One region of the Lysinibacillus phoenicis genome, then DNA from elsewhere that is predicted to be linked to it. Evidence: a T-box and tRNA genes for the amino acid it is inferred to sense, from the RefSeq annotation. Region 1 holds a T-box; the other regions hold tRNA genes.
The links. The T-box of region 1 lies ahead of alaS (alanine--tRNA ligase). A T-box ahead of a tRNA ligase gene usually reads a tRNA of that ligase, here a tRNA-Ala.
Positions count from the first base shown of each region.

Region 2: it encodes a tRNA-Ala, which carries the amino acid that the T-box ahead of alaS (alanine--tRNA ligase) is inferred to sense. The anticodon was not compared.
Region 3: it encodes a tRNA-Ala, which carries the amino acid that the T-box ahead of alaS (alanine--tRNA ligase) is inferred to sense. The anticodon was not compared.
Region 4: it encodes a tRNA-Ala, which carries the amino acid that the T-box ahead of alaS (alanine--tRNA ligase) is inferred to sense. The anticodon was not compared.

Region 1 covers NZ_JBDFMP010000002.1:4,331,011-4,337,953, forward strand. The annotation lists gene recD2 (SF1B family DNA helicase RecD2) at 1-849, shown strand, start outside; gene hpaB (4-hydroxyphenylacetate 3-monooxygenase, oxygenase component) at 1,001-2,434, shown strand; M-box (ykoK) riboswitch at 2,491-2,656, shown strand; gene ABC382_RS23235 (magnesium transporter CorA family protein) at 2,903-3,868, shown strand; T-box leader at 3,937-4,152, shown strand; gene alaS (alanine--tRNA ligase) at 4,268-6,928, shown strand.
Region 2 covers NZ_JBDFMP010000002.1:3,888,909-3,895,851, reverse strand. The annotation lists gene nadB (L-aspartate oxidase) at 1-243, shown strand, start outside; gene nadC (carboxylating nicotinate-nucleotide diphosphorylase) at 200-1,060, shown strand; gene nadA (quinolinate synthase NadA) at 1,047-2,150, shown strand; gene ABC382_RS20955 (VOC family protein) at 2,359-2,775, shown strand; tRNA gene ABC382_RS20950 (tRNA-Glu) at 2,838-2,909, opposite strand; tRNA gene ABC382_RS20945 (tRNA-Ser) at 2,912-3,002, opposite strand; tRNA gene ABC382_RS20940 (tRNA-Asn) at 3,013-3,089, opposite strand; tRNA gene ABC382_RS20935 (tRNA-Ile) at 3,094-3,170, opposite strand; tRNA gene ABC382_RS20930 (tRNA-Gly) at 3,172-3,245, opposite strand; tRNA gene ABC382_RS20925 (tRNA-Phe) at 3,251-3,326, opposite strand; tRNA gene ABC382_RS20920 (tRNA-Asp) at 3,385-3,460, opposite strand; tRNA gene ABC382_RS20915 (tRNA-Met) at 3,464-3,538, opposite strand; tRNA gene ABC382_RS20910 (tRNA-Ser) at 3,592-3,684, opposite strand; tRNA gene ABC382_RS20905 (tRNA-Ile) at 3,700-3,776, opposite strand; tRNA gene ABC382_RS20900 (tRNA-Met) at 3,784-3,857, opposite strand; tRNA gene ABC382_RS20895 (tRNA-Ala) at 3,884-3,959, opposite strand; tRNA gene ABC382_RS20890 (tRNA-Pro) at 3,974-4,050, opposite strand; tRNA gene ABC382_RS20885 (tRNA-Arg) at 4,061-4,137, opposite strand; tRNA gene ABC382_RS20880 (tRNA-Leu) at 4,146-4,234, opposite strand; tRNA gene ABC382_RS20875 (tRNA-Gly) at 4,240-4,314, opposite strand; tRNA gene ABC382_RS20870 (tRNA-Leu) at 4,351-4,435, opposite strand; tRNA gene ABC382_RS20865 (tRNA-Lys) at 4,453-4,528, opposite strand; tRNA gene ABC382_RS20860 (tRNA-Thr) at 4,536-4,611, opposite strand; tRNA gene ABC382_RS20855 (tRNA-Val) at 4,615-4,690, opposite strand; rRNA gene rrf (5S ribosomal RNA) at 4,701-4,816, opposite strand; rRNA gene ABC382_RS20845 (23S ribosomal RNA) at 4,978-6,943, opposite strand, start outside.
Region 3 covers NZ_JBDFMP010000002.1:3,896,270-3,903,212, reverse strand. The annotation lists gene ABC382_RS21095 (FecCD family ABC transporter permease) at 1-593, shown strand, start outside; gene ABC382_RS21090 (FecCD family ABC transporter permease) at 590-1,645, shown strand; gene ABC382_RS21085 (ABC transporter ATP-binding protein) at 1,661-2,458, shown strand; tRNA gene ABC382_RS21080 (tRNA-Glu) at 2,591-2,662, opposite strand; tRNA gene ABC382_RS21075 (tRNA-Ser) at 2,665-2,755, opposite strand; tRNA gene ABC382_RS21070 (tRNA-Asn) at 2,766-2,842, opposite strand; tRNA gene ABC382_RS21065 (tRNA-Ile) at 2,847-2,923, opposite strand; tRNA gene ABC382_RS21060 (tRNA-Gly) at 2,925-2,998, opposite strand; tRNA gene ABC382_RS21055 (tRNA-Phe) at 3,004-3,079, opposite strand; tRNA gene ABC382_RS21050 (tRNA-Asp) at 3,138-3,213, opposite strand; tRNA gene ABC382_RS21045 (tRNA-Met) at 3,217-3,291, opposite strand; tRNA gene ABC382_RS21040 (tRNA-Ser) at 3,345-3,437, opposite strand; tRNA gene ABC382_RS21035 (tRNA-Ile) at 3,453-3,529, opposite strand; tRNA gene ABC382_RS21030 (tRNA-Met) at 3,537-3,610, opposite strand; tRNA gene ABC382_RS21025 (tRNA-Ala) at 3,637-3,712, opposite strand; tRNA gene ABC382_RS21020 (tRNA-Pro) at 3,727-3,803, opposite strand; tRNA gene ABC382_RS21015 (tRNA-Arg) at 3,814-3,890, opposite strand; tRNA gene ABC382_RS21010 (tRNA-Leu) at 3,899-3,987, opposite strand; tRNA gene ABC382_RS21005 (tRNA-Gly) at 3,993-4,067, opposite strand; tRNA gene ABC382_RS21000 (tRNA-Leu) at 4,104-4,188, opposite strand; tRNA gene ABC382_RS20995 (tRNA-Lys) at 4,206-4,281, opposite strand; tRNA gene ABC382_RS20990 (tRNA-Thr) at 4,289-4,364, opposite strand; tRNA gene ABC382_RS20985 (tRNA-Val) at 4,368-4,443, opposite strand; rRNA gene rrf (5S ribosomal RNA) at 4,454-4,569, opposite strand; gene ABC382_RS20975 (cysteine desulfurase family protein) at 4,832-5,926, opposite strand; gene nadB (L-aspartate oxidase) at 6,018-6,943, shown strand, end outside.
Region 4 covers NZ_JBDFMP010000002.1:2,546,225-2,553,167, forward strand. The annotation lists gene ABC382_RS14095 (CynX/NimT family MFS transporter) at 1-1, shown strand, start outside; gene ABC382_RS14100 (TraB/GumN family protein) at 53-583, opposite strand; gene ABC382_RS14105 (nitric oxide synthase oxygenase) at 657-1,703, opposite strand; tRNA gene ABC382_RS14110 (tRNA-Glu) at 1,993-2,064, opposite strand; tRNA gene ABC382_RS14115 (tRNA-Asn) at 2,066-2,142, opposite strand; tRNA gene ABC382_RS14120 (tRNA-Ile) at 2,150-2,223, opposite strand; tRNA gene ABC382_RS14125 (tRNA-Gly) at 2,228-2,301, opposite strand; tRNA gene ABC382_RS14130 (tRNA-Phe) at 2,308-2,383, opposite strand; tRNA gene ABC382_RS14135 (tRNA-Ser) at 2,388-2,480, opposite strand; tRNA gene ABC382_RS14140 (tRNA-Ala) at 2,494-2,569, opposite strand; tRNA gene ABC382_RS14145 (tRNA-Pro) at 2,584-2,660, opposite strand; tRNA gene ABC382_RS14150 (tRNA-Arg) at 2,675-2,751, opposite strand; tRNA gene ABC382_RS14155 (tRNA-Lys) at 2,769-2,841, opposite strand; tRNA gene ABC382_RS14160 (tRNA-Gln) at 2,856-2,930, opposite strand; tRNA gene ABC382_RS14165 (tRNA-His) at 2,940-3,015, opposite strand; tRNA gene ABC382_RS14170 (tRNA-Trp) at 3,063-3,136, opposite strand; tRNA gene ABC382_RS14175 (tRNA-Tyr) at 3,141-3,224, opposite strand; tRNA gene ABC382_RS14180 (tRNA-Thr) at 3,232-3,307, opposite strand; tRNA gene ABC382_RS14185 (tRNA-Asp) at 3,316-3,391, opposite strand; tRNA gene ABC382_RS14190 (tRNA-Val) at 3,395-3,470, opposite strand; rRNA gene rrf (5S ribosomal RNA) at 3,482-3,597, opposite strand; rRNA gene ABC382_RS14200 (23S ribosomal RNA) at 3,662-6,589, opposite strand; rRNA gene ABC382_RS14205 (16S ribosomal RNA) at 6,895-6,943, opposite strand, start outside.

The DNA.
Region 1 (6,943 bases):
ATAAAAAAAGGAACCATTCCCAATGATCTTACAGCCAAAACATCAGATCGTTCATTTATTAAGGCTTCAGCTGATCAGGTTGCGAATGTCGTTACGCAAGTTGTAAAAAGTGCGGTGGCAAAAGGTCAAGAAATTCGTAATATTCAAGTGCTAGCCCCCATGTATAAAGGACCTGCTGGCATTGATAATTTAAACAAAATGATACAAGAGCTCATCAATCCAAATGATACGGGTACTCGAAAAGAGCTTGTCTTCGGTGATGTCACCTATCGGATAAAGGATAAAGTCCTGCAGCTAGTCAATCAACCTGAAAGTAATGTTTTTAATGGTGATATGGGGGAAGTCATAAGTATTATTAAGGCGAAGGAAACAATAGAAAAGCAAGATTTACTAGTCGTTTCCTTCGATGGTATTGAAGTAACCTATCAACGTAGTGATTTAAATCAATTGACATTAGCCTATTGTTGTTCAATCCATAAATCACAAGGCTCTGAGTTTCAAACCGTTATTATGCCTGTTGTCAGAGGATATTCAAAAATGTTGCGTCGTAACCTTTTATACACAGGCATTACACGTGCAAAAAATTTCTTGATACTTTGTGGCGAACCTGATGTGCTGGCAGATGGCTTACAGCGTACGGACGATCTACAGCGATTCACTTCCTTACGAGCTAGACTCAACCCAATGGATCTGAATGATGAGATTATTGAAGTCGAGGCAGTCTCAGTGGAAGAAGAAGAGAGTAAAGAGCTATCCAATGAACAAAAGCTAACGGCAGAAACAGCACCTTATATTCATCCGATGATTGGTATGGAGGATATCTCTCCGTATGATTTTTTGGATGACTAAAGTAGTTACCTCGATCAATAAGAACATGTACCCGATTAGACTGACAGTATCTAATCGGGTTTTTTCTACTTAGCTGTGTCGTCACCTAATTTTTGGACATTTCATATACTAGATAAGTACAAAAACATAGGAAATGTATAGGGGTGACAGTATGGCAATAATGACAGGGCAGCAGTATATTGAGCGCATTGATGCTTTGAAAACGTATATTTCGATTGATGGAGAAGTTGTGACAGGAAAGGTGTCAGAACATCCTGCCTTTAAAGGGGTTATGCAAAGTCAAGCGAAACTTTTTGATATACAACATCAAAGGGCACTTCTTGAAAAAATGACATACGAATCGCCAACTAGTAAAGAGAGAGTCGGCATGTCATTTCTTCAGGTTTTGACCCCAGAAGATCTTGTGAAAAGACGCCAAGCTGCAAGGGAATGGGCCTTAGCATCTAACGGTTTTTTAGGAAGAAGTCCTGATTATATGAATACGACGTTAATGGCCCTAGCTTCTGCATCAGATTTTTTAAAAGATAAACCAAACTGTTTTCCTGAGCATTTACTAAAGTTTTATGAGTATGCTCGTGAAAATGATATAACGATGACACATACCTTTATCGAACCACAAGTGAATCGTCAGCGCTACTACCATGAAAATGAAGATATTACGATTGCGGCAAAAATTACCGAGAAGACAAGTGAAGGTTTAGTCATTAAAGGGGCAAGATTATTAGCAACACAGGGTGGTATAACAGATGAATTGCTCGTTTTATCTACAAATGGCTATGATGAAGGAAAAGGTTTCGGCTTTTCTATACCGAGTAATACGAAGGGCTTAAAGTTTTTATGTCGACAATCTTTTGTAGGCGGACATTCTACTTTTGATCACCCTTTGAGTGCTCGTTTTGAAGAAATGGATGCGATCGTTGTATTTGATGATGTAGTTGTCCCATGGGATCGTGTTTTTTACTATGAAAATGTCGACGTTGCTAATCAATTTATGAATGTGAGTGGATTCCAGGCCTATGGCTTGCATCAAGTACTGTCTCGTCAAATTGCCAAGACGGAGTTTATCCTAGGGGTCATACAATCAATTGTGGATACAATTAATATTGGAGAATACCAACATGTACATCAAAAAGTGGTGGATGTCATTGTGGCTTTAGAAACGATGAAAGCATTACAATTAAAATCAGAAATAGAGGCACAGAGAGATTTGTTTGGCTTTATACGACCTGACCTATCCACGCTACAGGTCGCGATTCAAATTTTCCCGAAAGTGTATCCAACCTTCACAGATATTGTCCAGCTACTTGGGGCAAGCGGTTTAATGTCTATACCAAGTGCAAAAGCATTTGCAACAGATGACGGTGATCTTGATCACTACTTACAATCAATCCGAGATACAGGCGAAGAGCGAGTAAAAAAGTTCCGTTTGGCTTGGGATTTAACGATGAGTAGTTTTGGCACAAGACAAACACTTTATGAACGCTTTTTCTTTGGTGACCCTGTACGTTTAACTAGCCTGCTCTATCAGTCTTATCATCGGGAGCATTTCGTTCAGAGAGTGGAAGATTTCTTGAAGAGTGATTGATTAATTGTTTGACAGTTGTGATTGTATCCGCTATGATTTGTAGGAATAAAAGAATAAACTCCCTTCGTTAGGTGAGGCTCCTATGCTGGAGATACGCTACTACCCAAAAATGTCGAGAGACGCCAATGGGTCAACAGAAATCATCGAAATAAGGTGTTTTTTAACGTAGCTGGACATAATCCTATGCCGCATAGTGCTAAAACTCAACGTTTGAAGGTAACAAGCATGCAATGTTTTTTATTGCTATTTTTTGATATGTGTATTCAACACGCCTTCATTCGTAGAAGGCGTGTTTTTGTTATGAAAGGAAGGTGATGAGAAATGGATAGTAGTCCTGAGCCGAATAAGTACTATTTAGGTAAACAGCAACAATTAAAAAGTCGTCAATTTCTGATCACCGACGCAGACAAAAGGTAAGTTTGATTACCTTTTGTTACTTTCTCATAACAAAACACGAGGTGAAGTATAATGATTAAAATTCACTATTATGAAAGCAATAGTAAGACAGTGCAACATGATTTCAATATGCTTGATATACAACTTCCTATTCCTAACGGAGATTTATTATGGGTGGATTTATATGCTTATCAATATAATGAATTAAATAATATAGCAGATGTCTTTGGCTTTCATCCACTAGCAGTGGAAGATTGCTTACATGAAGGATCACGTCCTAAAATGGATAACTATGGTGATTATAAATTTTTTGTTTTCCATGCGCCTATCTACAATGAAAAAAGTAACAATGAAATTACAACTGTTGAGTTAAATATTTTTATGGGGCCAAATTATGTAGTCACTGTTCATAAACAGAAATTACAATGGCTTGGTCATATGGAAAAGGTTTGCTTCAATAGTTCAACGTATATGGAAAAAGGCACTGATTTTTTACTGCATACGATTATTGATGGAATTACAGATGAGTATTTTCCGGTATTAGAGCGCATCCGAGCACGCATTGATGAACTGGAAGAAGAAATTTATGATTATCAACCAAAAGTCGTTACCGAGGAATTTCTTGCGCTGAAGCGGAACATTATTTTAATTCGCCAAGCTATTATGCCGCAAAGAAGAATTTTTTCAACTATGAATGGTCAATGGAAATTTGACATTCAAGAAGATAATATTCCATTCTATAAAGATTTAAATGACCATTTAGAACGTCTTGTTGATTCTACGGAGACCTATCGTGATTTAGTCAACAGTACGCTAGATACGTATTTTTCAATTATTAGTGGGAAATCTATTGAAAAACTAAACTTATTAACGGTGATCTCGACAATTATGTTACCACTTTCTGTGATTACTAGCTTTTTTGGTATGAATGTACCTTTACCTTATCAAGACTCGCCGATTACAACAATTACGATCAGTGCCTTCTTAGTGTTATTTACATGGGGCATGTGGGTCTATTTCAAAAAAATGATTGCATAGCTATCGTTTGTTATACTAGTACTAATTGACAGCACAATAATTTTTTTTTATAATTTTCGATAGAAAAAGTAAAAACGATGATGGAGACAGTACGTATTTGTGTGTGAAAAGAAAGGGATTTCTAGGCTGAAAAAATCCTCACAACAGCAAATGCCGAAAGCTACTCCAGAGTGCAGCTAATCCCTGCCGTTCACTGACGTTACAAGTGCTAAAGAGGTAAGTAAGAGCGTTTACTTACAACTAGGGTGGTACCGCGAGACAAATGACAAGTCCTCGTCCCTTTTTTGGGGATGAGGGCTTTTTTTATTTTCTTCGGTAGAACCTTAAAGGTGTAATTCATGTAGATTGCAGGATTCATATCGTGATTTTACAATATAAAAAATAGGAGGAATTTATCCAATGAAAGCAGTAGATATTCGCCGAATGTATTTGGAATTTTTTAAAGAAAAGGGGCATCATCATGAGCCATCAGCACCTCTTGTGCCAATAAATGATCCATCATTACTTTGGATTAACTCTGGTGTTGCGACACTTAAACCGTATTTTGATGGTCGTGTCATTCCTGATAATCCACGTATTACAAACGCACAAAAATCAATACGTACAAATGATATTGAGAATGTTGGGAAAACGGCTCGTCACCATACGTTCTTTGAAATGCTTGGAAACTTCTCTATTGGTGACTACTTCAAAAAAGAGGCTATTCATTATGCATGGGAGTTTTTAACAGATAAGAAGTGGATGGGCTTTGATCCAGAATTATTATCGATTACAATTCACCCTGAAGATCAAGAAGCTTATGATGTGTGGCATCAAGAAATTGGTATTCCAGAAGAACGTTTAATTCGTTTAGAAGGGAACTTCTGGGATATCGGAGAAGGTCCATCTGGTCCGAACTCAGAGATTTTTTATGATCGTGGCGTAGAATACGGCTCAGATGAAAATGACCCTGAGATGTACCCAGGTGGGGAGAATGAACGTTATCTTGAAATTTGGAACCTTGTGTTTTCTCAATTTAACCATAATCCTGATGGCACTTACACGCCACTACCAAAACAAAATATTGATACAGGTATGGGCTTAGAGCGTATTGTATCCGTTGTTCAAAATGTACCAACGAACTTTGATACAGATTTATTTATGCCAATTATTGAAAAAATCGAGGAATTTGCTAACCGTCAATATAAACGTCCGTCCGAAGTAGACTTAAATGAAATTTTCGGCTCAGAGGAAGATATTAATACACCATTTAAAGTGATTGCAGACCATATTCGTACAGTAGCATTCGCAATTGGTGATGGAGCACTTCCTTCAAACGAAGGCCGTGGCTATGTACTTCGTCGCTTATTACGTCGTGCTGTTCGTTATGCAAAACAAATTGGTATTGAAAAACCATTTATGTTTGAATTAGTGCCAACTGTGGGTAAAATTATGGAAGACTTCTATCCAGAGGTAACGGAAAAATGTGAATTTATTCAACGCGTTATTAAAAATGAAGAACTTCGTTTCCATGAAACATTAGATGGAGGTCTTGCTATCTTTAATGAAGTAGTTGAATCACAAAAAGCAGCAGGCCATGATTATATTCCAGGTGCAGATGCTTTCCGTTTATATGATACTTATGGCTTCCCTATCGAATTAACAGAGGAATACGCAGAGGAAGTAGGCATGAAAGTAGATCATGATGGCTTCGAGGCGGCGATGGAAGAGCAACGTGAGCGCGCTCGTGCAGCACGTCAAGATGTTGATTCCATGCAAGTACAAAATGAGGTATTAGCAAACTTAACAGTTGCAAGTGAATTTGTTGGCTATGATACGTTAACAGCTAATACTGAAATTGCTGCAATGATCGTCAATGGCCAAGTTTCCAAAGTAGCTTCAGAAGGTCAAGAAGCATTAGTCATTTTAGCAAAAACACCTTTCTATGCTGAAATGGGCGGTCAAATTGCCGACAGCGGTACAATTTCAAATGATAGCTTTACTGCTGTAGTTAAAGATGTTCAAAAAGCACCAAATGGGCAACCGCTTCATACTGTAGTAGTTGAATCTGGTGAAATGCATGTAGAAGATGCAGTGCAAGCAGTAGTAAATCGTGATGACCGTAATTTAATTATTAAAAACCATACAGCAACACATATTATGCAACGTGCATTAAAAGATGTGTTAGGCGACCATGTTAACCAAGCTGGTTCTTATGTAGGTCCTGACCGTTTACGTTTTGACTTCTCACACTTTGGTCAAGTTACAAAAGAAGAGTTACAACAAATCGAACGTATTGTAAATGAAAAAGTGTGGGATGATATAGAGGTCATTATTGAAGAAAAAGCTATAGATGAAGCGAAAGCAATGGGTGCAATGGCATTGTTCGGTGAAAAATATGGTGATGTTGTTCGTGTAGTTTCAATCGGAGATTATTCTATTGAGCTATGTGGTGGTATTCATGTAAAACGTTCTTCTGAAATCGGCTTCTTCAAAATTGTTTCAGAAGGTGGTATTGGTGCAGGGACTCGCCGTATTGAAGCTGTTACAGGTAAAGTTGCTTATGAAGCGGTTAAAGAAGAAGAGGCTCTATTAAATGAAGCAGCTGCATTATTAAAAGCAAACCCTAAAGATATCGTAACGAAAGTTCAGGCATTACAAGCTGACTATAAAGAATTACAACGTGAAAATGAAGCTTTATCGCAAAAAATCGCTAATGCTCAAGCAGGAGCTATTGTTGATGCAGCACAGACAATTGGAGATGTGACGGTTCTATCTACAAAAGTAGAAGCGAAGGATAACAATCAACTGCGTCAAATGATGGATGACCTGAAAGCGAAAATGCCAAAAGCAGTTATCGTACTAGGGGCTGTTGATGGCGAAAAAGTAATGCTATGTGCAGGTGTTTCCAAAGAATTAGTTGGTGGCAATTACCATGCGGGGAATATTGTGAAAATGGTCGCAGAAGCATGTGGTGGTAAAGGTGGCGGTCGTCCAGATATGGCGATGGCAGGTGCAAAAGATGCTTCAAAACTTGATGAAGCACTACTTTCTGTGTATGATTATGTTAAATCCATTTAATTAATTCACCAAAAC
Region 2 (6,943 bases), 440 kb from region 1:
AATCTAGAGGGTATGGAGCAAGCAGAATTGGAACTATTTATGATGCATGTTGTCGCAACACTGATGACACATGCGGCCATTATAAGAACGGAAACACGTGGTGCCCACATACGTACAGATAAATCCGAAATGGATGCACAATGGGCAAGCCGGTGGATTATTTTTTCGCAAGGACAATTGAAAGTGAGGAACTCATTGTATGAATATCATCAAACTCGAGGAAATGCTCAAACAGTTTTTTAATGAAGATTTAGGTGATGGGGATTTATCGAGTGAATTTATTTTTTCAGCCGAACAACAGGGATCTTTTTCGTTTTATGCTAAAGAAAAAGGAATTTTTTGCGGAGCTCTCATTATTGAGCATGGCTTTCTTCTACTAGATCGTTCTATGGAAATTTATCTTCATAAAAAGGATGGAGAGACAGTAGATGCAGGCGATATACTAGCCGTGATAAAAGGTCCCTTACAAAAATTGTTAATAGGCGAACGTGTCATCTTAAACCTTATTCAACGTATGTCTGCCATTGCAACAGCTACTCACCAAGCAGTCCAAGAAACGATAGGTACGCATGCGAAAATATGTGATACTCGTAAAACAATGCCTGGCATGCGTATGCTTGATAAATATGCAGTGAGAGTCGGTGGTGCTTTTAATCATCGAAATGGACTGTATGATGCCATCATGCTAAAAGATAATCATCTTGCCTTTGCAGGTAGTATAACAAAAGCTGTTCAGACCGCTAGAGAGAAAGTCGGTCATACCGTGAAAATTGAAGTAGAAATTGAAACAAAGGAACAGCTAGATGAAGCCATCATTGCTGGAGTAGATATCATTATGTTTGATAACCGTAGTCCAGAAGAAATTCGAGATTGGCTTCCTTCTGTCCCCCCTACTATTGCAACAGAAGCTTCAGGGGGTATCACACTGGATAATTTAAAGGCTTATGCACAGTCAGGTGTTCAGTGGATTTCACTTGGTTCATTAACCCATTCTGTCAAAGCTTTTGATATTAGTGCACTTGTTCAAATGAAAGGAGCTCATTCCCTTGTCCATCACTAGTTTATTACAACAGACGACACTACTTCCTGAGCATTATCGGACATTATCCGTAGAGGAAATGGAATCTCGTATTTTAGCAATAAAGAAAAAATTAGGCTCTAAACTTTTTATCCCAGGACACCATTATCAAAAAGATGAGGTTATTCAATTTGCTGATGCAACTGGTGATTCTCTACAACTAGCTCAATTATCTGCCGCTAATAAGGAGGCTGAACATATCGTATTTTGTGGTGTACATTTTATGGCAGAAACGGCAGACATGCTGACAATGAAACAGCAACATGTCTATTTACCAGATATGCGTGCAGGCTGTTCGATGGCTGATATGGCGAATATTTATCAAACAGAACAAGCATGGCCAATCCTTCAACAGCTCTTTGGCGATACGATTATTCCTCTAACTTATGTCAATTCAACCGCGGCCATTAAAGCCTTTACGGGACGACATGGTGGTGCCTGTGTTACATCATCGAATGCAAGGGAGCTTGTTCAATGGGCATTTACACAAAAACAGCGTATTTTCTTTTTACCCGATCAACATTTAGGGAGAAATACCGCCTATGATTTAGGTATTCCCCTTGAAAATATGGCCGTTTGGAATCCTCATAAAAATATGCTCGAAACTAAGGAATCACTTGAAAACATCCAGGTTATTCTGTGGAAGGGTCATTGTTCTGTGCATGAGGGGTTTACAGTTCAACATACGGAAGTCATTCGCAAAGAACATCCCACAATGAGGATTATTGTTCATCCAGAATGTAGTCGTGAAGTTGTTGCAGCAGCTGATGATGCCGGCTCGACAAAATACATTATTGATACAATCAATCGAGCACCAAGCGGATCTGCATGGGCCATTGGAACAGAAATGAACCTTGTCAATCGTATCATTAAGCAACATCCAGATAAACATATTATTTCGCTAAATGAAAATTTTTGTCCTTGTCTAACTATGAACCGAATAGACCTTCCACATTTACTATGGAGTCTTGAAAGTATTGAACAGGGACAACCTCATAATCGTATACAAGTAGATGAACATACTACCGCTGAAGCACTTAGCTCACTTGAAAGAATGCTTGTACGGGGGTAACAAGAAGAATTTTAAAAGCAGACATGTTGTTGTATCAATATTTCTGCTTTTTTTGTAAAGTTAAGGAGTTATGAAAAACGTCGTTCATTTTTTGATATGACTTATACTTTTTCATTAAGGATGTTGGGAATTAAATGAAATCCATTTACTTGTAGAAATTGACATGGATTTATTTTCTATGATACTGTCGATTTGGAGGTGATAATCAATGGCTTTTCAATCGAAAAATATATTTATCAATTTACCAGTAAAAGATCTTAACAAATCAATCAACTTTTTTAAAGACTTAGGTTTTGAATTCAATCAACAATTTAGTGATGAAACAACAGCTTCAATGATTATTAGCGAAAATATCTTTGCATTAATAATGGTAGAAGAACGATTCAAAGGATTTACAAAGAAGGAGATTGCAGATACAGCTACTTCTGCAGAGGCGATATTATGTCTTTCCGCTGAAAACCGAGAACAAGTAGATCAATTAGTAAATAAAGCACTAGCCTCTGGTGGTAAACCTTACAGTAAACCACAAGATCACGGATTTATGTACGGCTGGGGATTCCAAGATGTAGATGGGCATATTTGGGAAGTAGTATATATGGATGAAAGCGCACTAAATAATGAGTAATTATATATCTATCTAAATATAAAAAAAACAGTAGCTGCAAATGCAGTTACTGTTTTTTAGTATGACCCGTACGGGATTCGAACCCGTGTTACCGCCGTGAAAGGGCGGTGTCTTAACCACTTGACCAACGGGCCAATGGCGGAGAAGGAGGGATTTGAACCCTCGCGCCGGTTACCCGACCTACACCCTTAGCAGGGGCGCCTCTTCAGCCTCTTGAGTACTTCCCCAAATAAAAAATGGCTCCGAAGGCAGGACTCGAACCTGCGACAACCTGATTAACAGTCAGGTGCTACTACCAACTGAGCTACTTCGGAATAATGGTGGGCCTAAATGGACTCGAACCATCGACCTCACGCTTATCAGGCGTGCGCTCTAACCAGCTGAGCTATAGGCCCTTGGAGCGGGTGATGGGAATCGAACCCACGACATCAGCTTGGAAGGCTGAGGTTTTACCATTAAACTACACCCGCATAAATGGTGGGTCAGGACGGAATCGAACCGCCGACACTTAGAGCTTCAATCTAATGCTCTACCAACTGAGCTACTGACCCATTTCGTCCATGCTAAGCTTGCTCACTCTTTTGCTTCTCATGTTTTTCATTATAATAATGGCGGTCCCGACCGGGATCGAACCGGCGATCTCCTGCGTGACAGGCAGGCATGTTAACCGCTACACCACGGGACCTTTTGGTTGCGGGGGCCGGATTTGAACCAACGACCTTCGGGTTATGAGCCCGACGAGCTACCACTGCTCCACCCCGCGATAATGATATTCTGTTTCGAGTTTTTAAAGCACCATTTATAAAAATTTAAAACTGGAGGAGGTAGAGGGATTCGAACCCCCGCGCGGTGTTACCCGCCTGTCGGTTTTCAAGACCGATCCCTTCAGCCAGACTTGGGTATACCTCCGTTACACTATATAAATGGTGGACCTTGCAGGACTCGAACCTGCGACCGGACGGTTATGAGCCGTCTGCTCTAACCAACTGAGCTAAAGGTCCTTTAAGATGGCGGCAGAGGGGATCGAACCCCCGACCTTACGGGTATGAACCGTACGCTCTAGCCAGCTGAGCTACGCCGCCAGGATCTTTATACTGGTTATTTACTATGGTGGAGCCTAGCGGGATCGAACCGCTGACCTCCTGCGTGCAAGGCAGGCGCTCTCCCAGCTGAGCTAAGGCCCCATAATTTTAGGAAATGGTCGGGAAGACAGGATTCGAACCTGCGACCCCTTGGTCCCAAACCAAGTGCTCTACCAAGCTGAGCTACTTCCCGTTCGTTCTTTTGGCGCGCCCGACAGGAGTCGAACCCATAACCTTCTGATCCGTAGTCAGACGCTCTATCCAATTGAGCTACGGGCGCATAATAAATGGTGCCGAGGACCGGAATCGAACCGGTACGGTAGTCACCTACCGCAGGATTTTAAGTCCTGTGCGTCTGCCAGTTCCGCCACCCCGGCACATTTGGAGCGGAAGACGAGGTTCGAACTCGCGACCCCCACCTTGGCAAGGTGGTGTTCTACCACTGAACTACTTCCGCATGTGCATAAGTTTTTTTATCTGGCAATGAAAATAATGGTGCGGGTGAAGGGAGTCGAACCCCCACGCCTTGCGGCGCTAGATCCTAAGTCTAGTGCGTCTGCCAATTCCGCCACACCCGCTTATTATTATTTCAAAATGGTGAGCCATGAAGGACTCGAACCTTCGACCCTCTGATTAAAAGTCAGATGCTCTACCAACTGAGCTAATGGCTCGAAAAAATGGTGCCGGCTATAGGAATCGAACCCACGACCTACTGATTACAAGTCAGTTGCTCTACCTGCTGAGCTAAACCGGCATATGGTGGAGGATGACGGGCTCGAACCGCCGACCCCCTGCTTGTAAGGCAGGTGCTCTCCCAGCTGAGCTAATCCTCCTGGGTATTATGCCTAGCGACGTCCTACTCTCACAGGGGGAAGCCCCCAACTACCATCGGCGCTAAAGAGCTTAACTTCCGTGTTCGGTATGGGAACGGGTGTGACCTCTTTGCCATCATCACTAGACTTGCACGTAGATGTGCTGTCTTCTGCATTACAATAAGGATATAGCATTCTTAGCAGAAGTTCCTATATGTTAAGCTTCAAAATACAGTATGTATAAAAGCTCTTATGAAAGAGTTGTTCTTTCAAAACTGGATAAACGTACATTGACTGCTTCAAACAATTTGGTTAAGTCCTCGATCGATTAGTATTCGTCAGCTCCATGTGTCACCACACTTCCACCTCGAACCTATCTACCTCATCGTCTTTGAGGGATCTTACTTACTTGCGTAATGGGAAATCTCATCTTGAGGGGGGCTTCATGCTTAGATGCTTTCAGCACTTATCCCGTCCACACATAGCTACCCAGCGATGCCTTTGGCAAGACAACTGGTACACCAGCGGTGTGTCCATCCCGGTCCTCTCGTACTAAGGACAGCTCCTCTCAAATTTCCTACGCCCACGACGGATAGGGACCGAACTGTCTCACGACGTTCTGAACCCAGCTCGCGTACCGCTTTAATGGGCGAACAGCCCAACCCTTGGGACCGACTACAGCCCCAGGATGCGATGAGCCGACATCGAGGTGCCAAACCTCCCCGTCGATGTGGACTCTTGGGGGAGATAAGCCTGTTATCCCCGGGGTAGCTTTTATCCGTTGAGCGATGGCCCTTCCATGCGGAACCACCGGATCACTAAGCCCGTCTTTCGACCCTGCTCGACTTGTAGGTCTCGCAGTCAAGCTCCCTTGTGCCTTTACACTCTACGAATGATTTCCAACCATTCTGAGGGAACCTTTGGGCGCCTCCGTTACCTTTTAGGAGGCGACCGCCCCAGTCAAACTGTCCGCCTGACACTGTCTCCTGCCCCGCTAAGGGGCATGGGTTAGAATTTCAATACAACCAGGGTAGTATCCCACCGACGCCTCCTTCGAAGCTGGCGCTCCGAGATCTCTGGCTCCTACCTATCCTGTACAAGTTGTACCAAAATTCAATATCAGGCTACAGTAAAGCTCCACGGGGTCTTTCCGTCCTGTCGCGGGTAACCTGCATCTTCACAGGTACTATAATTTCACCGAGTCTCTCGTTGAGACAGTGCCCAGATCGTTACGCCTTTCGTGCGGGTCGGAACTTACCCGACAAGGAATTTCGCTACCTTAGGACCGTTATAGTTACGGCCGCCGTTTACTGGGGCTTCAATTCGCAGCTTCGCTTGCGCTAACCACTCCTCTTAACCTTCCAGCACCGGGCAGGCGTCAGCCCCTATACGTCACCTTACGGTTTTGCAGAGACCTGTGTTTTTGCTAAACAGTCGCCTGGGCCTATTCACTGCGGCTCTCATGCGCTTGCACGCTCAAGAGCACCCCTTCTCCCGAAGTTACGGGGTCATTTTGCCGAGTTCCTTAACGAGAGTTCTCTCGCACACCTTAGGATTCTCTCCTCGACTACCTGTGTCGGTTTGCGGTACGGGCACCTCTCACCTCGATAGAGGCTTTTCTTGGCAGTGTGAAATCAGGAACTTCGTCCATACGGACTCGCCATCACAGCTCAACGTTACAGTGTGCGGATTTGCCTACACACACGCCTTACTGCTTGGACGCGCATAACCAACAGCGCGCTTACCCTATCCTACTGCGTCCCCCCATTTCTCAAACGGTGAGGAGGTGGTACAGGAATATCAACCTGTTGTCCATCGCCTACGCCTGTCGGCCTCGGCTTAGGTCCCGACTAACCCTGAGCGGACGAGCCTTCCTCAGGAAACCTTAGTCATACGGTGGACGGGATTCTCACCCGTCTTTCGCTACTCATACCGGCATTCTCACTTCTAAGCGCTCCACCAGTCCTTCCGGTCTGACTTCAACGCACTTAGAACGCTCTCCTACCACTGACATCGTAGATGTCAATCCACAGCTTCGGTGAATCGTTTAGCCCCGATACATTTTCGGCGCAGCGTCACTCGACCAGTGAGCTATTACGCACTCTTTAAATGATGGCTGCTTCTAAGCCAACATCCTGGTTGTCTGTGCAACGCCACATCCTTTTCCACTTAACGATTACTTTGGGACCTTAGCTGGTGGTCTGGGCTGTTTCCCTTTTGACTACGGATCTTATCACTCGCAGTCTGACTCCCGTGTATAAATATCTGGCATTC
Region 3 (6,943 bases), 430 kb from region 1:
TTAGTTTTTCAGGTAGGGATGCTGTTACTCCCGTGAAAATCACTTTAGCAGGGGCTGCCATTAGTGCACTTTTTGCTTCATTTACACAAGGTTTACTCGCTACTAATGAAGCTGAACTCGATCAAGTATTGTTTTGGTTAGCTGGCTCTGTACAAGGTAGAAAACTTGAAATTCTACTTTCTGTTCTTCCTTATTTAGTAATCGGATGGATAGCAGCACTCATTATTTCTTCCAAAATGAATATTCTTGCTCTTGGCGATGATGTAGCAAGAGGATTAGGATTACGATTAGGGCTGATGAAAATCTTAGTAGGACTTATCGTTATTTTTTTAGCAGGTGGCGCTGTTGCGATTGCTGGTCCCATTGGTTTTATTGGCATTGTCGTTCCCCATTTTGCGCGAAAGTTTGTCGGCACTGATCATCGATGGCTTATTCCTATGGCTGCGTTACTTGGAGGGATTCTTTTATTGCTGGCTGATGTTGCGGCTCGTTATATTATTATGCCCCAAGAAGTTCCAGTAGGAGTTATGACGGCTATGATTGGCACACCATTCTTTATTTACCTTGCGCGAAAAGGTGGAAAAAATAAATGAAACATGTAAAAACAATTCGTTTACTTCAACAAAAATTTTCTTTCTTATTAGATGTACAAGCTGCAAAAAAATTAATGGTGATTAGTCTACTAGCAGTTGCTGTTTTCTTTTTTAGTGCATCATTTGGTGATTCTTTCATCAATCCATTAAAGGTTTTACAAGCTTTTCTTGGTTACGGGTCAGATTTTGATCAGCTAATCATTATTGATTTCCGAATGCCTCGGATTTTCATTGCTGCCTTTGCTGGAATGGCGTTAGCCGTAGCAGGTGCCATTTTACAAGGAATCGTAAAAAATCCACTTGCCTCACCTGATATTATCGGGATATCAGCTGGTGGTGGTGCAGCAGTTGTTGGATTCTTAGCTATTTTCAGTGATTCTAATCACTCTTTAACAGTTAGTATAGAATGGTTACCATTAGCAGGCTTTATAGGAGCTACTGTTGTCGGATGTATTGTCTATCTATTTGCTTGGAAAGATGGTGTCACACCAAATCGTCTTGTCTTAATCGGTATTAGCGTGTCAGCTTTTATGCAAGCTATTACTACCATGTTAATGATTATCGGGCCAATTTATCAAGCAAGTGAAGCGAATAAATGGATTACGGGTAGTGTCAAAAGTGCAGATTGGGATCAAGTACAAATCGTTGTACCATTGATCATCGTTCTACTACTTATTACATTCTTTATTACACGACAGTTAAATGTTCAAGAACTAGGTGATGATACAGCGTCAAGCCTTGGGCAATCTGTTCAAAAAACACGCCTTTACTTAATCCTATTATGTTCCAGTCTAGTAGCGAGTGCTATAGCATTTGCTGGCGCCATTGGGTTTGTAGGATTAATGGCACCTCATATTGCACGACGCATTGTTGGTTCATCATTCGGTGTACTTATTCCAGCATCTGCAGCAATCGGAGCATTGCTTGTGATGATAGCAGATATTATTGGTCGTACTGCTTTTAGCCCGTTAGAAGTACCCGCTGGTGTCTTTACCGCTGCCATTGGTGCTCCCTATTTTATCTATTTACTATTTAGAAATCCTAATAAATAAAGGAGTCTATACTACATGACTGAATCGTTATTAACCAAATCCCTTACATTAAGTTATGGTGATTCCAATATTATCGAAGATCTCAATTTATCTATCCCTTTGAATGAAATTACTGTATTAATTGGAGCGAATGGCTGTGGTAAATCCACACTCCTACGCTCCATCGCTCGATTATTAAAACCTAAAAAAGGTTCCGTTCTATTAGATGGAGAGGATATTTTTAAATTATCAACAAAGCAGGTGGCTAGAAATCTTTCGATTCTTCCCCAATCCCCTGTTGCACCAGAAGGCCTAACTGTCCTACAGCTTGTGAAGCAAGGTCGCTATCCTTACCAAAGCTGGCGTCAACAGTGGACGGAAAAGGATGAAGAAATCGTATTAAATGCCTTAAGAGCAACAGGCACAGAGCATTTACAAGATAGACCAGTGGATGAGCTATCAGGAGGACAACGTCAACGTGCTTGGATTGCTATGACGCTTGCTCAAGATACGGATATTATTCTTTTGGACGAGCCTACGACATACTTAGATTTAACTCATCAGATAGAAGTTTTAGATTTATTGTACGAGTTAAACCAACAGCAAAAGCGAACGATTATTATGGTATTACATGATATTAATCTCGCATGTCGCTATGCCGATCATATTATTACTGTCCGTGATCGTGGTGTCTATCGTCAAGGTAAACCAGAAGAAATTATGACAACTGATTTAGTTAGTCATGTGTTTGACCTTGATTGCCAAATGACGACAGATCCAATATTTGGTACACCTCTATGCATTCCATATGGAAAAGGACGTAGAATTTCATAGCTTCTTAGTAAAATTAAAAGCCTACACAGATTAAACTATCCTGTGTAGGCTTTAATTTATGGTAGCTATATTATAAATCTATGACTAAAATTAAAAAGTGCAGTAGATGAAATTCATCTACTGCACTTAGTATGACCCGTACGGGATTCGAACCCGTGTTACCGCCGTGAAAGGGCGGTGTCTTAACCACTTGACCAACGGGCCAATGGCGGAGAAGGAGGGATTTGAACCCTCGCGCCGGTTACCCGACCTACACCCTTAGCAGGGGCGCCTCTTCAGCCTCTTGAGTACTTCCCCAAATAAAAAATGGCTCCGAAGGCAGGACTCGAACCTGCGACAACCTGATTAACAGTCAGGTGCTACTACCAACTGAGCTACTTCGGAATAATGGTGGGCCTAAATGGACTCGAACCATCGACCTCACGCTTATCAGGCGTGCGCTCTAACCAGCTGAGCTATAGGCCCTTGGAGCGGGTGATGGGAATCGAACCCACGACATCAGCTTGGAAGGCTGAGGTTTTACCATTAAACTACACCCGCATAAATGGTGGGTCAGGACGGAATCGAACCGCCGACACTTAGAGCTTCAATCTAATGCTCTACCAACTGAGCTACTGACCCATTTCGTCCATGCTAAGCTTGCTCACTCTTTTGCTTCTCATGTTTTTCATTATAATAATGGCGGTCCCGACCGGGATCGAACCGGCGATCTCCTGCGTGACAGGCAGGCATGTTAACCGCTACACCACGGGACCTTTTGGTTGCGGGGGCCGGATTTGAACCAACGACCTTCGGGTTATGAGCCCGACGAGCTACCACTGCTCCACCCCGCGATAATGATATTCTGTTTCGAGTTTTTAAAGCACCATTTATAAAAATTTAAAACTGGAGGAGGTAGAGGGATTCGAACCCCCGCGCGGTGTTACCCGCCTGTCGGTTTTCAAGACCGATCCCTTCAGCCAGACTTGGGTATACCTCCGTTACACTATATAAATGGTGGACCTTGCAGGACTCGAACCTGCGACCGGACGGTTATGAGCCGTCTGCTCTAACCAACTGAGCTAAAGGTCCTTTAAGATGGCGGCAGAGGGGATCGAACCCCCGACCTTACGGGTATGAACCGTACGCTCTAGCCAGCTGAGCTACGCCGCCAGGATCTTTATACTGGTTATTTACTATGGTGGAGCCTAGCGGGATCGAACCGCTGACCTCCTGCGTGCAAGGCAGGCGCTCTCCCAGCTGAGCTAAGGCCCCATAATTTTAGGAAATGGTCGGGAAGACAGGATTCGAACCTGCGACCCCTTGGTCCCAAACCAAGTGCTCTACCAAGCTGAGCTACTTCCCGTTCGTTCTTTTGGCGCGCCCGACAGGAGTCGAACCCATAACCTTCTGATCCGTAGTCAGACGCTCTATCCAATTGAGCTACGGGCGCATAATAAATGGTGCCGAGGACCGGAATCGAACCGGTACGGTAGTCACCTACCGCAGGATTTTAAGTCCTGTGCGTCTGCCAGTTCCGCCACCCCGGCACATTTGGAGCGGAAGACGAGGTTCGAACTCGCGACCCCCACCTTGGCAAGGTGGTGTTCTACCACTGAACTACTTCCGCATGTGCATAAGTTTTTTTATCTGGCAATGAAAATAATGGTGCGGGTGAAGGGAGTCGAACCCCCACGCCTTGCGGCGCTAGATCCTAAGTCTAGTGCGTCTGCCAATTCCGCCACACCCGCTTATTATTATTTCAAAATGGTGAGCCATGAAGGACTCGAACCTTCGACCCTCTGATTAAAAGTCAGATGCTCTACCAACTGAGCTAATGGCTCGAAAAAATGGTGCCGGCTATAGGAATCGAACCCACGACCTACTGATTACAAGTCAGTTGCTCTACCTGCTGAGCTAAACCGGCATATGGTGGAGGATGACGGGCTCGAACCGCCGACCCCCTGCTTGTAAGGCAGGTGCTCTCCCAGCTGAGCTAATCCTCCTGGGTATTATGCCTAGCGACGTCCTACTCTCACAGGGGGAAGCCCCCAACTACCATCGGCGCTAAAGAGCTTAACTTCCGTGTTCGGTATGGGAACGGGTGTGACCTCTTTGCCATCATCACTAGACTATTTTATGTATCTTGTTTTGAAGTTGTTTACCTGTCCTTCAAGACAAGAATTATTGTATAACGTTTTTTAACATTGTGCAATACTTTTTTATAAAAAAAAGAAATTATTACTTTTTAAAGATATTTTTGTTAAGTAAGAGAAAATATTGCCCTGCAAAATATTATATCAATTGTTGTTTCAAAAGAAAACAATTATTTTTCTTGATATGTTTTATAGCCTAAAATCTATAATAAAACAAGTGAAGGTCTTATAATTTCCCTCACTTGTTATCTAATGAAATGGTTGAAAGCTCTATTGTTAATCTTGTAATCTCTTCAATTGTTGTCGAAGGGCCAAAAGAGATTCTAAAAAATTGGCGTGCTGCTTCCAAAGAAAAACCCATCGATAAAATAGCCTTCGTTCCAGATTCACTATGAATATCACATGCGCTACCTGTAGAGATACAGATTCCCGACTCGTTCAGCTTTAAAAGAACATATTGGCCCTCTACTCTATCCATCATTACACCACAAATATTAGGTAATTGCTGCTTACATTCTATTAGCTTGCATGTTTCAGGCAGTTTACTTTTTAAAACTCCTCTTAACATCACATAATGTTGTAATTCATATTGATAGTTTTCAATTGCAGCTGCAAAGGCCACAATTGCAGGCGTATCTAATGTACCTCCTCTTAACCCTCTTTCATGTGTCACACCTGGTGTTAATGCTTGCACGCGGATGGAGGGATTTAGATAAACCGCACCACACCCCTTTGGCCCACCTATTTTATGAGCCGAAATTGTAATAGCATCTATTCCTTTTGGTATAGCTAATTTTCCAAATGACTGAACACAATCAATATGACAGTAAACACCTGATTCTCCTGCCAGCTCTATTATTTTCTTCAGAGGCTGAATGGAGCCAATCTCTGAATTAACATGTTGAATGGTAATCAAAGCCGTGTCCAATCGTATTGTTTTTTGAAGTTCCTGCAAATCAATACAACCATCCTTCTGTAACGGCAATTTTGTCACTTCATACCCCATTTTCTCAAGTGTATTCAAAGCTGCGTGCACTGACGTATGCTCAGCTTGAGATGAAATAATATGCTTCCCTTTTTTAGAGGCTAGCGCTAATGACAAGATGGCCATAATATTTCCTTCTGTTCCGCTCCCAGTGAAAATAATACCATCGCTAGTTACGCCTAGAGCTTGCGCTACAACTTCTCTTGACTGTTGCACGAAATAATGCGCTTGTCCTCCTAGATCATGAAGACTTGAACTGTTTCCATAATAACGCTGCGCTACCCCTATATAGGCATCAAGAGCTTCCTTCGTCATAGGTGACGTTGCAGCATAATCCATATAAATCATCATCTTCTTCCTCTCTAATTCATCGGGTCTTGTTTTCTTTTTTATTTTATGTAAAGATAGGTGTCAAGACAACTGTAAAGAAGGTATAACTATGGATGTAAAGACAGACGTCCTTATCATCGGCAGTGGTATTGCGGCACTTCAGGCTGCTTTACTACTCGAAGAACATTATCAAATACAAATTGTTACAAAATCTTCTGTTTATATGAGTAGCTCTTATCGTGCACAAGGTGGTATAGCAGCCGTTACAAGCAAAGAAGATCATATTAAACATCATATTGCTGATACATTGAAAGCTGGAGAATATCATCATGAAAAAAGAAATGTGGAAACACTTATAGAAGACGGCACTAAAATTATGCAGAACTATTTAAAAACTGGTCTCCCAATTGATCGTCACCTCGATGGAAAACCTGTTCTAGGACTAGAGGGGGCACATAGTCATCATCGTATTTTACATGCAGGTGGTGATCGAACTGGTCAAATTTTCATAGATTATTTGCTTCATAAACTTTCACCCAAAACAAAGGTCAATTCTTATGAAATGGCTTATGAGCTTTTACTGAATACAGATGGTGATTGTATAGGTGTACTCACTAAAGGCGAAAAAGGGATTAAACGCTATTTGGCTCATCATGTTATTTTAGCCACAGGAGGTGCAGGTGCACTTTATTCAAGCACATCCAATTATCCAAACAATACAGGAGATGGTATTGCTTTAGCATTTCGTGCAGGCGCTGCGATCAGTGATATGGAATTTATGCAGTTTCATCCAAGTTTACTATGGTGTGAAAATAAGGCAAAAGGTTTAATCTCCGAAGCTGTACGAGGAGCAGGCGGTACCTTTGTAGATGCACAGTGTAAACCTATTATGAAAGGCTTACATCCACAAGGTGACTTAGCCCCTAGGCATATTACGGCACACGCACTATTTACTAAACGTGCTGCTGGGGAGGAAACGTTTATTGATATTGCCACCATCCAAAACTTTGATGCAAAATTCCCAGCAATTGCTCA
Region 4 (6,943 bases), 1.8 Mb from region 1:
AATTGGAGCAGATGGGAAATGGCATATGTTTCTCATCTGCTTTTTTATCAACCTATTTATTCAGCTGCTCTAATAACCTTAGCAGTTCCGCAAGACGGTCTGCTGCTTCGTTATTGTGCACTGTAATAGCCGTTAAACTAGGGATAGCCTCTTGTAAGAGTAGATAGCTGAAATAATAATAGCTTAAAAATGCTGTCTGCTCATAGCCCGTCGGCGTTTCTCTTTCCCACTCTTGATCGTCATCCTCTTCATTTTCTGTCCATAAGTAGTTTCTATCTAGCAGCTTCTGCATGGGTTGAACAGTTTGTGTTGGCTCTAAATAATCCACAGTAATCGCCTGAGCAACGGCTAAATAAAGTTCAATTTCTTGTAAGGAGACATCCTCCCTATCTTGGCTACCCAGCTTTTTTAAAAGGATTAACAAAACCCATGGTGTCACCTGCCAAAGTGTACCTTGATGTTCAATTAACTCAGCTAGTTGTCGGTAATTTTCCTCTTCAATCAGCTGCGGAATGGCTGCACCTCTTCCATAAGGTGTGGTCAATTGTTGCCACGGGATATCTGGAATTTGCTGCTCCAACATAGTGGATCACCCTCTTCTTAAAATACAATTAATTGATAAATTTACTGATAGGAAATTGAAGAGTCTTCTATTGTTAATAGCATGGTTTTTGATAAAAATAATTTGGTGTATGATAGACATTTACATAGGGCTTATGGAAAATATGCGTTGTTGCAGGTGAAAGCGGTGGAATTAACCATGTCCAGTTGCCTGTAACTTCCCGTTCAGCCGATAGCTCTGCTTCCTCAAATAATTTAAACTGCTGAGCCGCTGTATGATGATCGACAATGCTTACCCCATCTTCTTTAAAGGAATGGAGAACTGCTATATTAAGCTCCACTAATGCACGATCACGCCAAAGAGAAGCTTGTTTGGTTGTATCAAGATTAAAAATCTCAGCAATAGCTGGTAGCATATTATAGCGGTCATGATCAGCTAAATTACGTGCTCCAATTTCTGTCCCCATATACCAACCATTAAAAGGAGCAGCTTGGTAATCAATGCCTGCCATTCGAAAACGCATACTCGAGATAATGGGTACAGCATACCATTTCATCTCTAATTTTTCTATTTCAGCTTCCTCTGGATGGCGGATTGGCACCTCTAAAATATATTCTGCTGGAATTGTAAACAGCCTTGGAGCTCGCCCATCTACTTGTATAACAAGTGGTAACACATCAAAAGCTGTTCTCTCACTTTTCCAGCCTAGCGTTTCACATACTTGTGTAAACGCAACAGAATGAGAATCACCTATAACACCTAATTCCGTTTCATAGCCCGCATAACGGATAAGTTGGTGATTCCAAATCCGTACTCGATCTGAGGCAAACACGGTTATTGTAGGGCGGATTTTCCCACTATTTGTTGCATACTCGATATGCTCTAGTAATTTTCGAAAAATATCCTCTTCGTCTAAAAGATCTCGTGCGTCTACTACATGCAATGACTGCCAAAACAAGCGTCCAATACATTTGTTACTATTACGCCATGCGACACGTGCTCCAAAAACTAGTTCCTCTGTTGTGGGGTAATATTCACCTTCACTCTTAATCTCTTGCAATCTATTCTCTAACCAAAGATCTGATTTATTTTGTTCTTTCTGATATTGACTTAAGAATTGCTCTATCTCCTGTATACTCATATCGATTCCTCCACTTATCCTCATATTAGAGCAACGATACGGCAAGCACCATGAAAATAGCTGTTGAAAAAACATACATATTGCATATATGAAATAGTTTGTTCAAATTTATTAGTGGGTGAAACATGTGATTGATAAATGGAACAGGACCTTGAAATGAGCTAAAGCATTTATACTGTCCTATGTTCACCATAAAAAAGCTACAGAACCTTTTAATGGTTTTATAGTCTTGGTTGAACATCTACATATAGAAAAAAGCATGTAACACACATCTGTGCTACATGCTTGATGACCCGTACGGGATTCGAACCCGTGTTACCGCCGTGAAAGGGCGGTGTCTTAACCACTTGACCAACGGGCCGTGGCTCCGAAGGCAGGACTCGAACCTGCGACAACCTGATTAACAGTCAGGTGCTACTACCAACTGAGCTACTTCGGAATAATGATGGGCCTAAATGGACTCGAACCATCGACCTCACGCTTATCAGGCGTGCGCTCTAACCAGCTGAGCTATAGGCCCATTTTGGAGCGGGTGATGAGAATCGAACTCACGACATCAGCTTGGAAGGCTGAGGTTTTACCATTAAACTACACCCGCAAATAATGGTGGGTCAGGACGGAATCGAACCGCCGACACTTAGAGCTTCAATCTAATGCTCTACCAACTGAGCTACTGACCCGAAATGGAGGAGGTAGAGGGATTCGAACCCCCGCGCGGTGTTACCCGCCTGTCGGTTTTCAAGACCGATCCCTTCAGCCAGACTTGGGTATACCTCCAAAAATATTGAAATGGTGGAGCCTAGCGGGATCGAACCGCTGACCTCCTGCGTGCAAGGCAGGCGCTCTCCCAGCTGAGCTAAGGCCCCATTTAAATAAAAGATGGTCGGAATGACAGGATTCGAACCTACGACCCCTTGGTCCCAAACCAAGTGCTCTACCAAGCTGAGCTACATTCCGTAAAATACATTTATTGGCGCGCCCGACAGGAGTCGAACCCATAACCTTCTGATCCGTAGTCAGACGCTCTATCCAATTGAGCTACGGGCGCTTAGTAAATAAAAATGATGAGCCATGAAGGACTCGAACCTTCGACCCTCTGATTAAAAGTCAGATGCTCTACCAACTGAGCTAATGGCTCGTTAAAGAAAAAAATGGCTGGGGTACTAGGATTCGAACCTAGGCATGACGGAATCAAAATCCGTTGCCTTACCGCTTGGCTATACCCCAATGTTGAAATGGGGCGACTGATGGGAATCGAACCCACGAATGTCGGAACCACAATCCGATGCGTTAACCACTTCGCCACAATCGCCACTATATAAATCATAACAGCTGTATATGAACGAGTACCTCAATACCTGGCAGGGGCAGTAGGAATCGAACCCACACCAAAGGTTTTGGAGACCTCTATTCTACCGTTGAACTATGCCCCTAAAATGGTGGAGGGGGACGGATTCGAACCGCCGAACCCTAAGGAGCGGATTTACAGTCCGCCGCGTTTAGCCACTTCGCTACCCCTCCAAGGGAATGGTGCCGGCGATAGGAGTCGAACCCACGACCTACTGATTACAAGTCAGTTGCTCTACCAACTGAGCTACACCGGCAAAAATAATGGCGGTCCCGACCGGGATCGAACCGGCGATCTCCTGCGTGACAGGCAGGCATGTTAACCGCTACACCACGGGACCATATGGTGGAGGATGACGGGCTCGAACCGCCGACCCCCTGCTTGTAAGGCAGGTGCTCTCCCAGCTGAGCTAATCCTCCACAAAAAATAAGCGAAGCGACGTCCTACTCTCACAGGGGGAAGCCCCCAACTACCATCGGCGCTAAAGAGCTTAACTTCCGTGTTCGGTATGGGAACGGGTGTGGCCTCTTTGCCATCATCACTTCACTTATTCAGTTGAAAGGTTATTCTTTCAAAACTAGATAAACGTACATTGAATGCTTCAAACAATTTGGTTAAGTCCTCGATCGATTAGTATTCGTCAGCTCCATGTGTCACCACACTTCCACCTCGAACCTATCTACCTCATCGTCTTTGAGGGATCTTACTTACTTGCGTAATGGGAAATCTCATCTTGAGGGGGGCTTCATGCTTAGATGCTTTCAGCACTTATCCCGTCCACACATAGCTACCCAGCGATGCCTTTGGCAAGACAACTGGTACACCAGCGGTGTGTCCATCCCGGTCCTCTCGTACTAAGGACAGCTCCTCTCAAATTTCCTACGCCCACGACGGATAGGGACCGAACTGTCTCACGACGTTCTGAACCCAGCTCGCGTACCGCTTTAATGGGCGAACAGCCCAACCCTTGGGACCGACTACAGCCCCAGGATGCGATGAGCCGACATCGAGGTGCCAAACCTCCCCGTCGATGTGGACTCTTGGGGGAGATAAGCCTGTTATCCCCGGGGTAGCTTTTATCCGTTGAGCGATGGCCCTTCCATGCGGAACCACCGGATCACTAAGCCCGTCTTTCGACCCTGCTCGACTTGTAGGTCTCGCAGTCAAGCTCCCTTGTGCCTTTACACTCTACGAATGATTTCCAACCATTCTGAGGGAACCTTTGGGCGCCTCCGTTACCTTTTAGGAGGCGACCGCCCCAGTCAAACTGTCCGCCTGACACTGTCTCCTGCCCCGCTAAGGGGCATGGGTTAGAATTTCAATACAACCAGGGTAGTATCCCACCGACGCCTCCTTCGAAGCTGGCGCTCCGAGATCTCTGGCTCCTACCTATCCTGTACAAGTTGTACCAAAATTCAATATCAGGCTACAGTAAAGCTCCACGGGGTCTTTCCGTCCTGTCGCGGGTAACCTGCATCTTCACAGGTACTATAATTTCACCGAGTCTCTCGTTGAGACAGTGCCCAGATCGTTACGCCTTTCGTGCGGGTCGGAACTTACCCGACAAGGAATTTCGCTACCTTAGGACCGTTATAGTTACGGCCGCCGTTTACTGGGGCTTCAATTCGCAGCTTCGCTTGCGCTAACCACTCCTCTTAACCTTCCAGCACCGGGCAGGCGTCAGCCCCTATACGTCACCTTACGGTTTTGCAGAGACCTGTGTTTTTGCTAAACAGTCGCCTGGGCCTATTCACTGCGGCTCTCATGCGCTTGCACGCTCAAGAGCACCCCTTCTCCCGAAGTTACGGGGTCATTTTGCCGAGTTCCTTAACGAGAGTTCTCTCGCACACCTTAGGATTCTCTCCTCGACTACCTGTGTCGGTTTGCGGTACGGGCACCTCTCACCTCGATAGAGGCTTTTCTTGGCAGTGTGAAATCAGGAACTTCGTCCATACGGACTCGCCATCACAGCTCAACGTTACAGTGTGCGGATTTGCCTACACACACGCCTTACTGCTTGGACGCGCATAACCAACAGCGCGCTTACCCTATCCTACTGCGTCCCCCCATTTCTCAAACGGTGAGGAGGTGGTACAGGAATATCAACCTGTTGTCCATCGCCTACGCCTGTCGGCCTCGGCTTAGGTCCCGACTAACCCTGAGCGGACGAGCCTTCCTCAGGAAACCTTAGTCATACGGTGGACGGGATTCTCACCCGTCTTTCGCTACTCATACCGGCATTCTCACTTCTAAGCGCTCCACCAGTCCTTCCGGTCTGACTTCAACGCACTTAGAACGCTCTCCTACCACTGACATCGTAGATGTCAATCCACAGCTTCGGTGAATCGTTTAGCCCCGATACATTTTCGGCGCAGCGTCACTCGACCAGTGAGCTATTACGCACTCTTTAAATGATGGCTGCTTCTAAGCCAACATCCTGGTTGTCTGTGCAACGCCACATCCTTTTCCACTTAACGATTACTTTGGGACCTTAGCTGGTGGTCTGGGCTGTTTCCCTTTTGACTACGGATCTTATCACTCGCAGTCTGACTCCCGTGTATAAATATCTGGCATTCGGAGTTTGTCTGAATTCGGTAAACCGGGATGGCCCCCTAGTCCAAACAGTGCTCTACCTCCAGTATTCTCATCACGAGGCTAGCCCTAAAGCTATTTCGGAGAGAACCAGCTATCTCCAAGTTCGATTGGAATTTCTCCGCTACCCACACCTCATCCCCGCACTTTTCAACGTGCGTGGGTTCGGGCCTCCAGTAAGTGTTACCTTACCTTCACCCTGGACATGGGTAGATCACCTGGTTTCGGGTCTACGACCACGTACTATTTCGCCCTATTCAGACTCGCTTTCGCTGCGGCTCCGCCTTCTAAAGCTTAACCTCGCACGTAATCGTAACTCGCCGGTTCATTCTACAAAAGGCACGCTATCACCCATTAACGGGCTCTAACTACTTGTAGGCACACGGTTTCAGGATCTCTTTCACTCCCCTTCCGGGGTGCTTTTCACCTTTCCCTCACGGTACTGGTTCACTATCGGTCACTAGGTAGTATTTAGCCTTGGGAGATGGTCCTCCCGGATTCCGACGGAATTTCACGTGTTCCGCCGTACTCAGGATCCACTCAGGAGAGAACGAACTTTCGACTACAGGGCTTTTACCTGCTCTGGCGGACCTTTCCAAGTCGCTTCATCTAACTCGCTCTTTTGTAACTCCGTATAGAGTGTCCTACAACCCCAAGAGGCAAGCCTCTTGGTTTGGGCTCTTCCCGTTTCGCTCGCCGCTACTCAGGGAATCGATTTTTCTTTCTCTTCCTCCAGGTACTTAGATGTTTCAGTTCCCTGGGTCTGCCTTCAAGACGCTATGTATTCACGTCAAGATACTACGCGATTAAACGTAGTGGGTTCCCCCATTCGGAAATCTCCGGATCAAAGCTCACTTACAGCTCCCCGAAGCATATCGGTGTTAGTGCCGTCCTTCTTCGGCTCCTAGTGCCAAGGCATTCGCCGTGCGCCCTTAATAACTTAACCTACAGCTTTCAATACACATCGCATTTCGTTGTCAGCTTCACTCGTTCAATCAGTCACGTACTGAAGTACGCTCCTTCATTCACTCGATTGCTTCCTAGAACTGCTTGTGTCTTGAAACCTTACTAATGTTATTAAGCCTATAAAAAACTTAAAAAATAAATGTGTTTGTTACAATTTCAATGTCGTTTTATCCAGTTTTCAAAGAACAAGTTTTGAAGTATTTCATTCGGAAGAATGAACCTTCAAAACTGAACGCAAAACGTAATCTTACAAACCCTAGGTTTGTATTCCGAAATAATCCTTAGAAAGGAGGTGATCCAGCCGCACCTTCCGATACGGCTACCTTGTTACGAC